Regions from separate parts of the Bradyrhizobium sp. 87 genome, predicted to be linked through region 2. Evidence: predicted binding sites of a transcription regulator. Region 2 holds the regulator's gene; each other region holds the start of a gene.
What was found. Region 2 encodes PhoB, which activates phosphate uptake and scavenging genes when phosphate is short. Its sites were predicted from a motif close to TGTCATNNANCTGTCAT; they were not measured.
Positions count from the first base shown of each region.

Region 1: a site for PhoB is predicted at 914-930, ahead of ugpB (sn-glycerol-3-phosphate ABC transporter substrate-binding protein UgpB). Genes of this name have one in related genera too.
Region 3: a site for PhoB is predicted at 3,098-3,114, ahead of phnC (phosphonate ABC transporter ATP-binding protein). Genes of this name have one in related genera too.

Region 1 is NZ_JADPIQ010000048.1:330,357-335,145, forward strand. It holds gene ugpB (sn-glycerol-3-phosphate ABC transporter substrate-binding protein UgpB) at 1-859, opposite strand, end outside; gene IVB50_RS11210 (CaiB/BaiF CoA-transferase family protein) at 1,080-2,297, opposite strand; gene IVB50_RS11215 (organic hydroperoxide resistance protein) at 2,474-2,899, opposite strand; gene IVB50_RS11220 (MarR family transcriptional regulator) at 3,055-3,516, shown strand; gene IVB50_RS11225 (GIY-YIG nuclease family protein) at 3,533-3,775, opposite strand; gene IVB50_RS11230 (hypothetical protein) at 4,663-4,789, opposite strand, start outside.
Region 2 is NZ_JADPIQ010000048.1:723,782-728,570, forward strand. It holds gene pstA (phosphate ABC transporter permease PstA) at 1-791, shown strand, start outside; gene pstB (phosphate ABC transporter ATP-binding protein PstB) at 788-1,609, shown strand; gene phoU (phosphate signaling complex protein PhoU) at 1,620-2,336, shown strand; gene phoB (phosphate regulon transcriptional regulator PhoB) at 2,359-3,066, shown strand; gene IVB50_RS12940 (GcrA family cell cycle regulator) at 3,305-3,817, opposite strand; gene IVB50_RS12945 (aspartate aminotransferase family protein) at 4,273-4,789, shown strand, end outside.
Region 3 is NZ_JADPIQ010000128.1:232,065-236,853, reverse strand. It holds gene phnE (phosphonate ABC transporter, permease protein PhnE) at 1-211, opposite strand, end outside; gene phnE (phosphonate ABC transporter, permease protein PhnE) at 208-1,092, opposite strand; gene phnD (phosphonate ABC transporter substrate-binding protein) at 1,169-2,104, opposite strand; gene phnC (phosphonate ABC transporter ATP-binding protein) at 2,168-2,977, opposite strand; gene IVB50_RS32460 (chloramphenicol acetyltransferase) at 3,160-3,819, shown strand; gene IVB50_RS32455 (alpha-D-ribose 1-methylphosphonate 5-triphosphate diphosphatase) at 3,816-4,789, shown strand, end outside.

The DNA of each region.
Region 1 (4,789 bases), 390 kb from region 2:
CGGTGAAGTTGAACTTGGCCTGCGCCTTGACGTTGCCGAAGAAGGCCGACGAGGTCAGGTAGATCGGGCACTCGCCCGAAGTGAAGCGGCCTTCGCCGGTGTTGGTGCGGCCGGCGTAGTCATAGGTCTTGGTCTTCTGCAGCTCGACCAGGGTTTCGAGATGCTTGACCTGAAGCGGTCCGTTGAACTCGAGCAAGGTGTCGAAGCCGTCGAGGCCGTTGGCCTTGCTGGCGAGCGGCACGTTGTGCCACGCCGAGAGCTGCTCGAGATTGACCCAGGTGATCCAGGAGCCCGAGAAGCCGCAGGTGTCATGACCGGCAGCCTTCAGCTTCTTGGCGGCCTCGAACGTTTCGGGCCAGGTCTTCGGGATCTCTACGTTCGCCTTCTTCAGCTCGTCGAGGTTCACCCACATCACGGTCGAGGACGAGTTGAAAGGGAAGGACAGCATCTCGCCCTTCGACGTCGAATAATAACCGGTGATGGCGGGCAGGTAGATCTTGGGGTCGAACTTCTCGCCGGCGTCGGCCATCAGCTTGTAGACGGGCTTCACGGCGCCGGTCGCGGCCATCATGGTCGCGGTGCCGACTTCGAACACCTGCATGATGTGCGGGGCGTTGCCGGCGCGGAACGCCGCGATGCCGGCGTTCATCGTATCGGGATAGTTGCCCTTGTAGGTCGGGATCACCTTGTAGTCGCTCTGCGACGCGTTGAAGTCGGTGGCGAGCTTGACGATGACGTCGTTGTTGGCGCCGGTCATCGCGTGCCACCACTGGATTTCGGTCACGGCCAAGGCCGGCGAGGCCGATAGTCCAACCGTGAGTGCAATAGCGGCAGCCGCTCCAAAATGTCGAAGAGCCATCAAGTAAACCTCCCTTGGGCCGTCAAAAATGATCGCTTGCGCTAGCAGCGCCATATGACGTTCACATGACTGTGTAAGCGGCCGAAACGAAAGCGGCAAGCGCTGGAAAAGGGAAGCCGTCAAATAGGCGAATGCCGCGCGCGCAGCGTCCTCCGTTCGCGGTGCACAGAGCGCCCGCACCGCACTGCGGCATTGCCGTGGGATGTGGAAGGCGAGGGCGCTAGCGCTTGCGCTCGGGGCCGCAGACAGTGCCCTGCTCGACCATCGCGTCGATCTCGGACCTGGAGTAGCCGAATTCGCCCAGGACCTCGGCGGCGTGCTCGCTGAATTTCGGCGGCAGGCGCCGCAGGCTCGGCTTGCTGCGGTCGAGCCGGATCGGCGACGCCACGCCCTTGTACCAATCCTTCTCGATAATATCGCCGCGCGCGATCGTGTGCGGATTGGTCAATGCCTGGTCGATCTTCTGCACGGGGCCGGCGGGCAGGCCCGCGGCGAGCAGGCGATTGCACAGCGGCTCGGCCTCGTGCTGGCTGAACACGGCGGCAAGCTCGGCCCGCAGCGCCTCGCGATTGCCGATGCGATCCTTGTTGCGCGCAAAGCGCGGATCGGTGCCGAGCTCGGGCTTGCCGATCTCCTTGGCGAGCTTGCGGAAGGTGCCGTCATTGCCGACGCCGATGAAGATGTCGTCGGTCTTGGTCGGGAAGATCGCATAGGGCACGAGGTTGGGATGCTCGTTGCCGGTGAGCGACGGCGGCTTGCCATGCATGAAATAATTCGCGGTGTGCGGATGCATGATGGCGAGACCGGTCTCGTACAGCGTGGTCTCCAGGAACTGGCCCTGGCCCGAGCGCTGCCGCTCCGACAGCGCCATCAAGATGCCGATCGCCGCATAGAGGCCGGTGCCGATGTCGACCAGCGGCACGCCGATCCGCATCGGTCCGCTCTCGGGCGAGCCGGTCGCCGCGATCATGCCGGTCATGGCCTGGATGATGGCGTCATAGCCGGGATTGCCGCCGCGCGGGCCGTCGGCGCCGAAGCCGCAGATCCGGCAATGCACGAGGCGCGGAAATTTCTCGCGTAACACCTCGTTGCCGATGCCCCATTTCTCCAGCGTGCCCGGCTTGAAGTTCTCGATCAGGACGTCGGCGCTCTCCAGCATCTTGAGCAGCACGGTCCGGCCGCCCTCGGAGGCGAGGTCGAGGCCGATCGAGCGCTTGTTGCGGTTGATGCCGATGAAATAGGCCGCGTCTTCCTCGTGGAAGGGAGGGCCCCAGTCGCGTACCTCGTCGCCTGCGGGCGGCTCGACCTTGATCACGTCGGCGCCATGGTCGGCGAGGATCTGGGTGCAATAGGGGCCGCCGAGCACGCGCGTCAGATCGATGACGCGCAGGCCGCTCATTGCACCCATGGCAGCTCCAGAACTGGCGGCTTCAGTCATGCCTTCGCGTCCCCTGTGTCGGTATTGATCACAGGCCTAACGAGGTTCGTCCGAGCCGGCAATGGCTTCGCGCGTAGGGCGTCATGCAGGCCGCTCGCCGCAATCCCGCGGGATGGCAAATCAAGGGAGGCGGCCGGCCCGAGGGGTATCTCGGGCCAGCCGCTTCAGCTAACCGATCAGACGACCGTCAGACGGACGTCGACATTGCCGCGCGTCGCGTTGGAATACGGGCACACCTGGTGCGCCTTCTCGACCAGCGCCTCGGCTTCCGCGCGGGCGAGGCCCGGCAGCGAGACGGCAAGGTCGATGTCGAGACCGAAGCCGCCGGCCGCGCGCGGGCCGATGCCGACGGTCGAGGTCACGGAGGCGTCGGCCGGAACCTTGGGGCCGCCCTGCGAGGACACGAACTTCATCGCGCCGATGAAGCAGGCGGCATAGCCCGCAGCAAACAGCTGCTCGGGATTGTTGCCGGCGCCGCCTCCGCCGCCGAGCTCCTTCGGCGTGGTGAGCTTGACGTCGAGCGCGCCGTCGAGGGTCGCGGCATGGCCGTCGCGGCCGCCGGTGGCCTTTGCGCTGGTCTTGTAGAGGACGTTCACTGACATTTTTGTCTCCCTGTGTTTTCGGGGTGGGGGCGCCATCTTTATCGCAGGCAATTAGATTGCGCGCAATTGAAATTATAGCGTCTCACATTTAATTGTTCGCAATTGAATGTAGCGACGGCCGGCCCCAGAATGGAGCAAGTCCTGTGAGATTCTCGATGCCCCGGAAACATTCGGCAGCGGACGCGCCGCTGCGCCTCGACAACCAGATCTGCTTCGCGGTCTATTCCGCCGCGCATGCGTTCAACCGCGTCTACAAGCCGCTGCTGGACCGGCTCGGCCTGACCTATCCGCAATATCTGGTGATGCTGGTGCTGTGGGAGCGCGACGACGTGCCGGTCAAGAGCATCGGCGAAAAGCTGCACCTGGATTCGGGCACGCTGACACCGCTGCTCAAGCGGCTCGAGGCGGCCCACCTCGTCAAGCGCACGCGCTCGAGCGAGGACGAGCGTCAGGTGCTGATCGCGTTGACGCCGCAGGGCCAGGCCTTGAAGGACAAGGCGCGGGCCGTGCCGCAATCGATTCTGGCGGCATCGGACTGCTCGGTCTCGGAGCTTGTCGCGATGAAGGACGAGATTGTGGCGTTGCGCGATCGGTTGAATGCGGTGATCGGGGAGTAGGGTTAGAGGTGCGCTCTTAGGACAGCCGCTTCTTTGTGAAGGCTCGGCCGGAGTGAGACTTCAGGTAGGCTTCAAAAGCGAGCGCTTTGTGCTTGTCAGGGAAGGCGCAGTACCAGATCAGCTTCCAAGGCTTGAACTTGGCAGTGTGGGTGGATTTGCCAGCATTGTGCTCTGGAAACCGGCGCTTCAGATCTTCCGTAGCCCCAACGTATTCCTGCTCGGGAAATTCGATGCTGCGGAGGATGTAGACGTACCACATTGACGATTATCGCCCGGGCAGCCGCTGCGTGGGAGTCTCACCAGTCCGTCTTCGCCCTTCGGGCTTCGCCGGACACCACGCTTCGCCCTTCGAGCTCCGCGCGGCTGCGCCACGCGTAGCCCGAAGGGCGAAGCGTGGTGGAGCCAGGCGGGTGATCTCCGGGCTCCACGTTTCACCATACAAATCAGCGTTTTAGAGCACCGTGTCAGCGCCTAATGTAGCACGGTTGTGTAGCAGAGTAAAAAATGTTGAGCAGGCGGAAGTGCGGAAGTCGTCTCCAAAATTCCACCAAATTCGTCCGCCAGAAGGCGACGTCTCAACGCCATTTGCGTATCAACGCTCGAATTCATCAAGTCTCAGCATCGTAGTCGATTGAGCTGCGCCACGAGTGAAAAGGGTGCTCGGCCCAGGAGGTTGAGCGCTCAACAGCGCCTACATCAAGGTGATTTCGTCCTGGCTGCCTTAATCTCAGGTGGGCTGTGTACGGGCGAGATTTGAAGCCAAGCCGGAGCCCCTGCGCCACCCCGGCGGGCAGAACCTGGACAAGGCCTCCGCTACGGTAAGCTGCCTGGCGCACACGCGCTGGCACACCGCTTCAAACTTTTTCTGCGAAAGCCAGCCTTGCGCGATCATCTCGCTGTATCCCTTGGTGTCACCCGGTGGTCGATCCACTTGCAGACTGTCTGATTGATCCGGCTCGCGTTGCAAGTTTCGAGCATGTGCTCGACAGAGCTGCATATCATGAACTGCCGCGACACATCCGGGAACTTCGGTTCAACCGCTGCGGCCAGGGTGATGAAAGGTCCCAGGGCCAGAATAGCGTATTTCATCCACCCTCTGTCACATTTGAGAACGTGGGCCGGGTTACGGCTTGGTCCGGGGCGGCTTCAGTACCTTCGTGACCGGCGCTGCCAGCCGGAGGGCGTCGGCGGCACTGATTTGCCGCGCGAATAATGCTGCATCATCGCGGCCTCCGCCTCCTGGATCACGATCTCTCCGTAGCCTGCAGGCGCC
Region 2 (4,789 bases):
GCATCGCCGCAACCGCCTTCGGCGTCACCTGGCTCGCGCTGATCCTGATCACGCTGCTCTACAACGGGCTGGCGGGACTCAATGTCCAGCTGTTCACCGAGAACACGCCGCCACCGGGATCGAACGAGGGCGGTCTGCTCAACGCCATCGTCGGCTCGCTGATCATGACCGTGATCGGCGTCGGCATCGGCGCGCCGCTCGGTATGTTCGCCGGCACCTATCTCGCCGAATACGGCCGCAATGACCGGCTGACCTCGGTGATCCGCTTCATCAACGACATCCTGCTCTCGGCGCCCTCGATCATCATCGGCCTGTTCATCTACGGCGCCGTGGTGGTGCCGATGCGCGGCTTCTCGGCGATCGCAGGCTCGCTCGCCCTCGCGGTCATCGTGATCCCGGTGGTGCTGCGCACGACCGAGGACATGCTGCTGCTGGTGCCGAACGCGTTGCGCGAGGCGGCCTCGGCGCTCGGCCTGCCGCGTTCGCTGGTGATCAAGCGGATCGCTTATCGTGCTGCCCGATCGGGTCTCATCACCGGCGTGCTGCTCGCGACCGCTCGCGTCGCCGGTGAAACCGCGCCGCTGCTGTTCACCGCGCTATCGAACCAGTTCTTCAGCCTCGGCCTGAACAAGACGATGGCGAACCTGCCTGTGACCATCAACAACTTCGTGCAGAGCCCCTATGCCTATTGGAAGCAGTTGGCCTGGAGCGGGGCGCTGCTCATCACCCTGACCGTTCTTGCCCTTAATATTTTCGCGCGCATCCTTGGCGCCGAGAGGACCGCAAAATGAGTGATCTTTCCGTGTCGATGAGCGCGTCCGGTGGACTGCCGCACGCGGCGGTGCTGCCCGAGGCGCCCCCCAAGGTGACCGTGCGTAACCTGGACTTCTATTACGGCGAGCACCATGCGCTGAAGAACATCAACCTGACGCTCGGCGCCAACCGCGTTACGGCGTTCATCGGTCCGTCGGGCTGCGGCAAGTCGACCCTGCTGCGCATCTTCAACCGGATGTACGACCTCTATCCCGGCCAGCGCGCCACCGGTCAGCTCATGCTCGATCAGACCAACATTCTCGACCCCAGGCTGGACCTCAATTTGCTGCGCGCCCGCGTCGGCATGGTGTTCCAGAAGCCGACGCCGTTCCCGATGACGATCTACGAGAACATCGCGTTCGGCATCCGTCTCTATGAGAAGATCTCGAAGTCCGAGATGGACGGCCGCGTCGAGAAGGCGCTGCGCGGCGGCGCGCTGTGGAACGAGGTCAAGGACAAGCTCAACGCCTCCGGCCTGTCGCTCTCCGGCGGCCAGCAGCAGCGCCTCTGCATCGCCCGCACCGTCGCGGTGCGGCCCGAGGTGATCCTGTTCGACGAACCCTGTTCGGCGCTCGACCCGATCTCGACCGCCAAGGTCGAGGAGCTGATCCAGGAGCTGTCCGAGGATTACACGATCGCTATCGTCACCCACAACATGCAACAGGCGGCGCGCGTCTCCGACAAGACCGCCTTCATGTATCTCGGCGAGCTGATAGAGTTCGACGACACCAGCAAGATCTTCACGTCGCCGTCAGATCGGCGCACGCAGGATTACATCACCGGCCGGTTCGGCTAGGAGACGCGACATGGGTTCTGAACATACCGCAAAGGCTTTCGACACCGACCTCCAGGAACTCACTCGCCTGGTCGCCGAGATGGGCGGCATCGCCGAGCGCATGATCGTCGAGTCCGTCGACGCGCTGATCCGCCGCGACGTCCCGCTCGGCCAGCGCGTCGTCGCCATCGACACCGAGCTCGACGCGCTGCAGAAGCGCATCGAGGAGCGTGCGGTGCTCACCATCGCCCGCCGCCAGCCGATGGCGGTCGATCTGCGCGAGATCGTCGGCGCCATGCGCGTCGCGACCGATCTCGAGCGCATCGGCGACCTCGCCAAGAACATGGGCAAGCGCGTCGCGGCGCTGGAGACGGACTTCCATCCGCTCAAGCTGTTCCGCGGCCTCGAGCACATGACCGACCTCGTGCAGCAGCAGGTCAAGTCGGTGCTGGACGCCTATGCCGCGCATGATTTGCCGGCGGCGATGGCGGTGTGGAAGGGCGACGAGGAAGTCGACGCCATCTGCACCTCGCTGTTCCGCGAACTCCTCACCTACATGATGGAGGATCCGCGCAATATCTCGTTCTGCATCCATCTGATGTTCTGCGCCAAGAACATCGAGCGGATCGGCGACCACGCCACCAATATCGCCGAGACCGTGTTCTACATGATCGAGGGCCAGGCGATCACCGACAAGCGGCCGAAGGGCGACATGACGACCTTTGCCAACACGGTACCGAACACCTGAAGACTTAAGGAGCGACGACCCGATGGGCGCACGCATTATGGTGGTTGAGGACGAGGAAGCCCTGACCGAGCTTCTCCGCTACAACCTCGAAGGCGACGGCTATGACGTCGAGACGGTGATGCGCGGCGACGACGCCGACACCCGCCTCAAGGAGCACATCCCCGATCTGATCGTGCTCGACTGGATGCTGCCGGGCCTGTCAGGCATCGAATTGTGCCGGCGGCTTCGCACCCGTCCCGAGACCAAGCAGCTCCCGATCATCATGCTCACCGCGCGCGGCGAGGAGAGCGAGCGGGTGCGGGGTCTTGCGACCGGCGCCGACGATTACATCGTCAAGCCGTTCTCGGTGCCGGAGCTGCTGGCGCGCGTGAAAGGCCTGCTGCGGCGCGCGAGCCCGGAGCGCCTCGCCACCGTCCTTGCTTTTGGCGACATCGAGCTCGACCGTGACAAGCGCCGCGTGGCGCGCTCGGGCCGGCCGATCGATCTCGGTCCGACCGAATATCGCCTGCTGGAGTTCTTCCTGGAGCATCCGGGACGGGTGTTCTCGCGCGAGCAGCTGCTCGACAGCGTCTGGGGCCGCGACATCTATATCGACGAGCGCACCGTCGACGTGCATATCGGCCGCCTGCGCAAGCTGCTCAATCTCGGCCGCGAGCAGGACCCGATCCGCACCGTCCGCGGCGCCGGCTACGCGCTGGATGATCGCTTCGCGAAGGCGGAGCAGGTGTAGGGTTGCAGGCTTGTTTGTTGGCGAGCTGTCCCTGCATTCTCAGCCGTCGTCCCGGACAAGCGAGCGAAGCGAGCGCTGATCCGGGACCCATAACCACCGAACGTGGTTTGGCGAAGACTCGGAGTGACCCCTTCCGCACGATTATTGCGTGCTCGGAGTATGGGTCCCGGCCCCCCGTGCGCAATTGCGCACTAGGCCGGGACGACACTGAAATTGTTGAACTGTCTTCGCGTGACGACTAACGGGGACCCGGCTTTACCGGTGCGCGGCGCCGATCCGACGCGGGCTGGTACGCAACGCGCGAGTGCTGGGCGCAATAGGGCAGTCCGGACAGCGCCCTTCCACCGCAGAAGAAGAAGTCCGGGCTCGAGGGATCGCCGACCGGCCAGTGGCAGGTCGCCTCGTTCAATTCCAGCAGCGACAGCCGCTGGCTCATCGGCACCACGTTGTCGTAGGTGACCGGATCCGGCTCAGCCTCGACCTCGAAGGCCTGCGCCAGCGCGGTGTTGCCGCGCGAGATCGGGCGGCTCACCCGCATCATGTGCTGCGCGGGGCGCGCCTTGCGCGGCCGCGGCGCTGCCGATGATGGGCTCTTGGCGCGGCCCGAAAGGCCGAGCCTGTGCACTTTGCCGATCACGGCATTGCGGGTCACATTGCCGAGCTCCGCCGCGATCTGGCTGGCCGAAAGTCCGGCCTCCCAGAGCTTTTTCAGCTGCTCGACGCGATCATCGGACCAGGTCAAAACCGTCATTGCACCCTTTCCCTCGCTGCGCGCCAGCCATCCTGGGGCCTCGCAGCGAATGCCTAAGCCTTCAAAAACCCGTGCCGCCAGAATCCCTTAAGGCTCGCCGGGCGCGTCTTGAACGCCCGAACGTTTACGCCGGTACATAAGGACTTAAAGATCAGAACCACTGCACGAGATGTCGTATCTGACAATCCAAACGCTACAATATGGCGTGACTCCCGCGCAAGAGTCCGCCGACTCGCTTCCACATGTTCCGTGGCCAAATCCCGCAAAATCGGCACCGCAAGACTACGGATTCAGCGTTTCGCGAGGCTTTCCGGGCGGCATTGACACCCGTTTCACCAGGCCTAAGATAGTCGCACGTGCCGCCCTCAAGAGGCGGCACGTTTCGTTTTCCGGGCCGGTCGATGGTGCGTTGCGCAATGCACGCTCACTCCGTCCGCAACATTCAAGTGACCATCATGACTAACAGCGCAGCGCCGCATTTGCTCCCCGTTTTCGCCAGGTCCGACCTTGGTTTCGAGCGTGGCGAAGGCTGCTGGCTGATCGCGACCAATGGCGAGCGCTATCTCGATTTCACCTCCGGGGTGGCGGTGAATGCGCTCGGCCATGCCCATCCGGCGCTGGTCGCGGCGTTGCAGGAGCAGGCCACCAAGCTCTGGCACATGTCGAATCTGTTCCAGAGCCCGGACGGCGAAAAGCTCGCCGCGCGCCTGTGCAATGAAAGTTTCGCGGATTTCGTGTTCTTCTGCAATTCCGGCGCCGAAGCGCTGGAATGCGTGATCAAGGTCGTGCGCCGTTATCACGCCGCAAAGGGTCATCCCGACCGCTATCGCATGATCACCTTCGAAGGCGCCTTCCATGGCCGCACGCTGGCGACGCTGGCCGCAACGGGATCGGCAAAATATCTCGAAGGTTTCGGCCCTCCGATGGAGGGCTTCGACCAGGTTGCGCATGGCGATCTCGATGCCGTGAAAA
Region 3 (4,789 bases), on a different contig from region 2:
GGATCATCATCAGGCTGATCCAACCGAGCTGGCTGAGCCCCGCGAACAACCGCGACGGCGAGAAGTCGAGATCGATGAGGCCATAAATCAGAACCGCGAGCGCCGCGACGATCATCGCCGGCATCGGGAGCCGCGCCGAAGCCGGCCGGTCGAACACATCAGGGTAGCGCGCGCGAAGCGCTGATGTGTCAATGTCCTGCGGCCCCGTCACGTCCGCGCCTCCTTGCCGAACAGGCGGCCGCGCAGCCAGCCGGTGCTGATGTCGATAATGAAAACCGTGACGATGATGGTGAGCAGGATGGCGCTGACGTCCGAGTAGTAGAACTTGCGGATGGCGACGACGAGCTCCTGGCCGATGCCGCCGGCACCGACGAAGCCCATCACGGAGGCCTCGCGGACGTTGATCTCGAAACGCAGCAGCGCGTAGCTGGCATAGCCCGCCGTGACCTGCGGCAGGATGGCGAAGCGCATGCAGGACAGCCAGCTCGCGCCGGTCGAGCGGACGCCTTCGACCGGTTTCATGTCGGCGTTCTCGACGATCTCCGAGAACAGCTTTCCAAGCGCGCCGGTGGAGTGAATCGCGATCGCCAGCACGCCCGCCATCGGCCCCAGCCCGAAGGCGATCACGAAGATCAGGGCAAACACGATGCCGGGGACCGTGCGGGCGAATTCGAGCAGGCGCCGCACGACGAAGCGCAACCACGGCGCGGGCGAGGTGTTTTCAGCCGCAAAGAAGTTCAGGCAAAACGCAAAAGTCGCGCCGATCAGCGTGCCGACATAGGAGATCAGCAAAGTCTCGCCCAGCATCCTCAGCCATTTGCGCCAGCCCCACAGCCACTCGCCGACATCGGTCCAGACCCGCTGGCCGGTGTCGAGTGTGAGGATGCGGTCGAAATAGCTGATGAAGTTGCCAAAGTGGGCGAACAGCGTGCGCAGATTCACTTCAGCGCCGATCGCGGCCAGACACAGTGCTGCGGCGAAGATCACGGCTCCAGACAGGATTCGGAGCCGCTTGCGCGCCACCGCCTGGCGATAGGCGGCGTTGAGCACGGCGAGCTGTTGCTCGGGGAGGATCGAAACCGCGACGGTCATCTTGGGCAGGAAAATGGTCAATCAAAGAGAAAGAGCCGGGTCCATCGACCCGGCTCCAGTGGCATCGTCCCGAAACTCAGGACGCCTTCTTCTTACGCAGCGCATCGACGAACTTGATCAGCTCGATCGTGCCATCCCAATCCTTGGTGGTCGCGGGATGAAAACCCTTCTTCTGGCCGTCCTGGAGGCGATGGAACGCAGCCTTGTCCTTGGCCGGCGCGTCGAAGAACGCCTTGGCGATGGCGGCCTTGGCCTCTTCCGGCAGGTCAGAATTGTAGGCATAGGGGCCGTTGATGATCGGCGCCGACTTGTGGATGATGCGGAAATCATCCTTCTTCATCGCCGAGCCATCGGCATTCTTCAGCATGCCCTTGGTCAGCATCTGCGCTAATGTCGAGTCGTTGTCGCTGGTCCACTGGTTGGCCGCGACGTCGACCGTGCCCTGCGCCAGCGCCAGGATCGCGTTCTCGTGGCTTCCGGTGAAGACGACCTTGCTGAAATAGGTGTCGGCGTCCGCGATGCCCATCTTGTCGAGCTCGAAGCGCGGCACGTTGTTGCCGGAGGTCGAGTTCGGGTCGACCAGGCCGAGGTTCTTGCCCTTGAGCTGGTCGATGCTCTTGTAGGCGCTGCTCGCCTTGACGAAGAACATCGAGTAATAACCGGTGGAGCCGTCGGAGTTGATGTCGTTGGCGAAGGCGTCGGTCTTGACGCCGGTCAGGCGGGCGCGGGCGAACGAGGCCGAGCCGTAGCTCGCGATGTGAATGTTGCCGGCACGCTGGCCTTCGATTACGGCAGCGTAGTCGTTGGCGATGCGCAGCGTGACTTTCACGCCCAATTCCCTGGAGAGATAGCTCATGAACGGCGCCCAGCGCTCGGTCACGCCCGAGGCGTTTTCCGCCGGAATGACCGCGAAGGTCAGCTCGGGATATTTGGCTTTCCAGTCTTCGGCGGAGGCCGAAGTCGTCAACGCGAGCGCGGCGGCGCCGGCGAGAATCAATCTGCGAGTAATCATGATAGCCTCTTCATTGGTTGAGGTCGGTTGACGCAAAATTGGTAAGTCCTGATGCGGCGCAGCTCAGGCGGCGGCCGCCGTTCCAAGCGCCGGAATGCCCTGTCGCACCGGTGCAGGCGTGCCGCCCATGACTTCGGCGGCTTCGAGATCGTAGAGCTCGCGCGCCACGTGGTCGGTCAACTCGGCCGGCGCGCCGTCGAACACCACGCGGCCCTGCGCCATGCCAATCAGGCGGTCGCAATAGCTGCGCGCCAGGTCGAGCGAATGCAGATTGCAGAGCACCGTGATGCCGAAGTGCTTGTTGATGCGCAGCAGCGCATCCATGACGATCTTGGTGTTGCGCGGATCGAGCGAGGCGATCGGCTCGTCGGCGAGGATGATGTCGGGCTGCTGCACCAGCGCGCGGGCAATCGCGACGCGCTGCTGCTGGCCGCCGGAGAGCTGATCGGCGCGCTGGGCCGCGAGCGGGGCAATGTCGAACTGTTCGAGCGCGGACATCGCCAGCGCCCTGTCCTGCTCGGGCCAGGTCTGCGACAGCGAGCGCCAGGCCGGCATCGTCGCAAGCCGTCCCATCAGGACGTTGGTGAGCACATCGAGCCGGCCCACCAGATTGAACTGCTGAAAGATCATCGCCGAGCGCGCCCGCCACTGCCGCAGCTCCTTGCCGCGCAGCGCCGTGACGTCGAGGCCGTCGAACAGGATGCGGCCCTGTGCAGGGGTCGCGAGACGGTTGATGGTGCGCAGCAGGGTCGACTTGCCGGCGCCGGAGCGTCCGATCACGCCGACGAAGCCGCCGGGAGAGACTTGAAACGAGGCGTCGTCCACCGCGGCTTTCACGCCGAAGCGACACGTCAGACCTTCAACCACCAGCATGCAGGCTCCAGAGTAGCTGGGACCCACCGCTAACGCCGGCGCTTGACACTTGTGTGACACGGACGTTGCGGTGCGGCGATCCTACACACCTCATCTCCTGTTCATCCCCTGTCATGGCGTCGTCATGACATTGTCATCAAGCCGCTCGAAGAGAAACGCCCGCCCTCTCGTTCGGATTCAACATGGCCGCCAAAGCTCTTTCGGTCCAGCCGACTGTCGATCCCTCCGCGAAGCTGCACGACGCCAGGCTTGGGGCCTACACCGAGGTCGGCGCGCGCACGATGCTGCACGAGGTGACGATGGGGGATTACTCCTATGTCGTGAACGACGCCCAGATCACCTACACCACCATCGGAAAATTCTGCTCGATCGCGGCGATGACACGGATCAATCCGGGCAATCACCCGATGCAACGCGCCACGCAGGCGCACTTCACCTATCGTTCGAGCGCCTATTTCGAAGGCGAGAGCGACGACACGGAATTCTTCGACTGGCGGCGCCAGCATCACGTCCATATCGGCCATGACGTCTGGATCGGCGATGGCGCGATCGTTCTGCCGGGCCGCAACATCGGCACCGGCGCGGTGATCGCGGCCGGCGCCATCGTCACCAAGGACGTTCCGGCCTACACCATCGTCGCCGGCAATCCGGCGCGCATCGTGCGCCGGCGGTTCTCGGAAGAGGTTGCGGGGCGGCTTGCGAGGCTCGCTTGGTGGGACTGGGATCACGACAAGTTGCGTGAAGCCCTGCCCAATTTCCGCAAGCTCGGGATTGAGGATTTCCTCACGGCATACGAAGCAGGGGCACCCTCTTCTGCCAGCAAACGAAGCGCGGTCGCGTGACAGACATATTCCTCGAGGGCGGGCGGGCCCTGATCGGCTCCGAGTTCGCCGAAACGTCGCTTCTCGTGTCCGGAACGGACATCGCAGAGATCAATGCCTCGCGCAGCCGGGCGCGGCTGGCGATCAAGGCGCGCGATCTGCTGGTCCTGCCGGGCATCGTCGATCTGCATGGCGATGCCTTCGAGCGACAGATGATGCCGCGCGCCGGGGTCGATTTCCCGATCGACGTCGCGCTCGCCGACAGCGACCGCCAGGCGATCAGCAACGGCATCACCACGGTTTTTCACGCCACGACCTGTTCGTGGGAGCCGGGCCTGCGCAGCGCCGGCAATGCGCGCAGCCTGATGGAGGCGATCGAACGGCAGCGCCCGCAATTCGCCGCCGACACCCGCTTTCACCTGCGCCACGAGACCTACAATCTCGACGCCGAAACCGAGATCAGCCAATGGCTCACTGAGGGCCGCGTCGACCTGTTCGCCTTCAACGACCACATGGACGGCACGGTTGGGGACATGGCCAAGCCGCGCAAGCGCAATCGCATGGTGGAGCGCACCGGCCTGTCGAGCGAGGAATTCGACCGGCTGGTCGGACACATAATGTCCCGCGCCGCGGATGTGCCGGCTTCCGTGTCACGGCTGGCCGCGACGGCCCGCGCCGCCGACGTGCGGATGCTCTCGCACGATGATGCGACGCCGGCGATGCGCGAAGGCTTTCGCGCCATGGGCGTGGCGATTGCGGAGTTTCCGATCAACGAGGAGACAGCGCGGGCGGCAGCAAGCCACGGTGACGCCATCGTCTACGGCGCGCCGAACGTCGTGCGCGGAGGCAGCCACACGGGCTGGACCAGGGCATCCGACATGATCGCCAAAGGGCTCTGCTCGGTTCTGGCCTCGGACTACTACTATCCCGCGCAGCTGCTCGCTGCGTTCCGGCTCGCCGCCGATGGCGTGCTGCCGCTGACCGAGGCCTG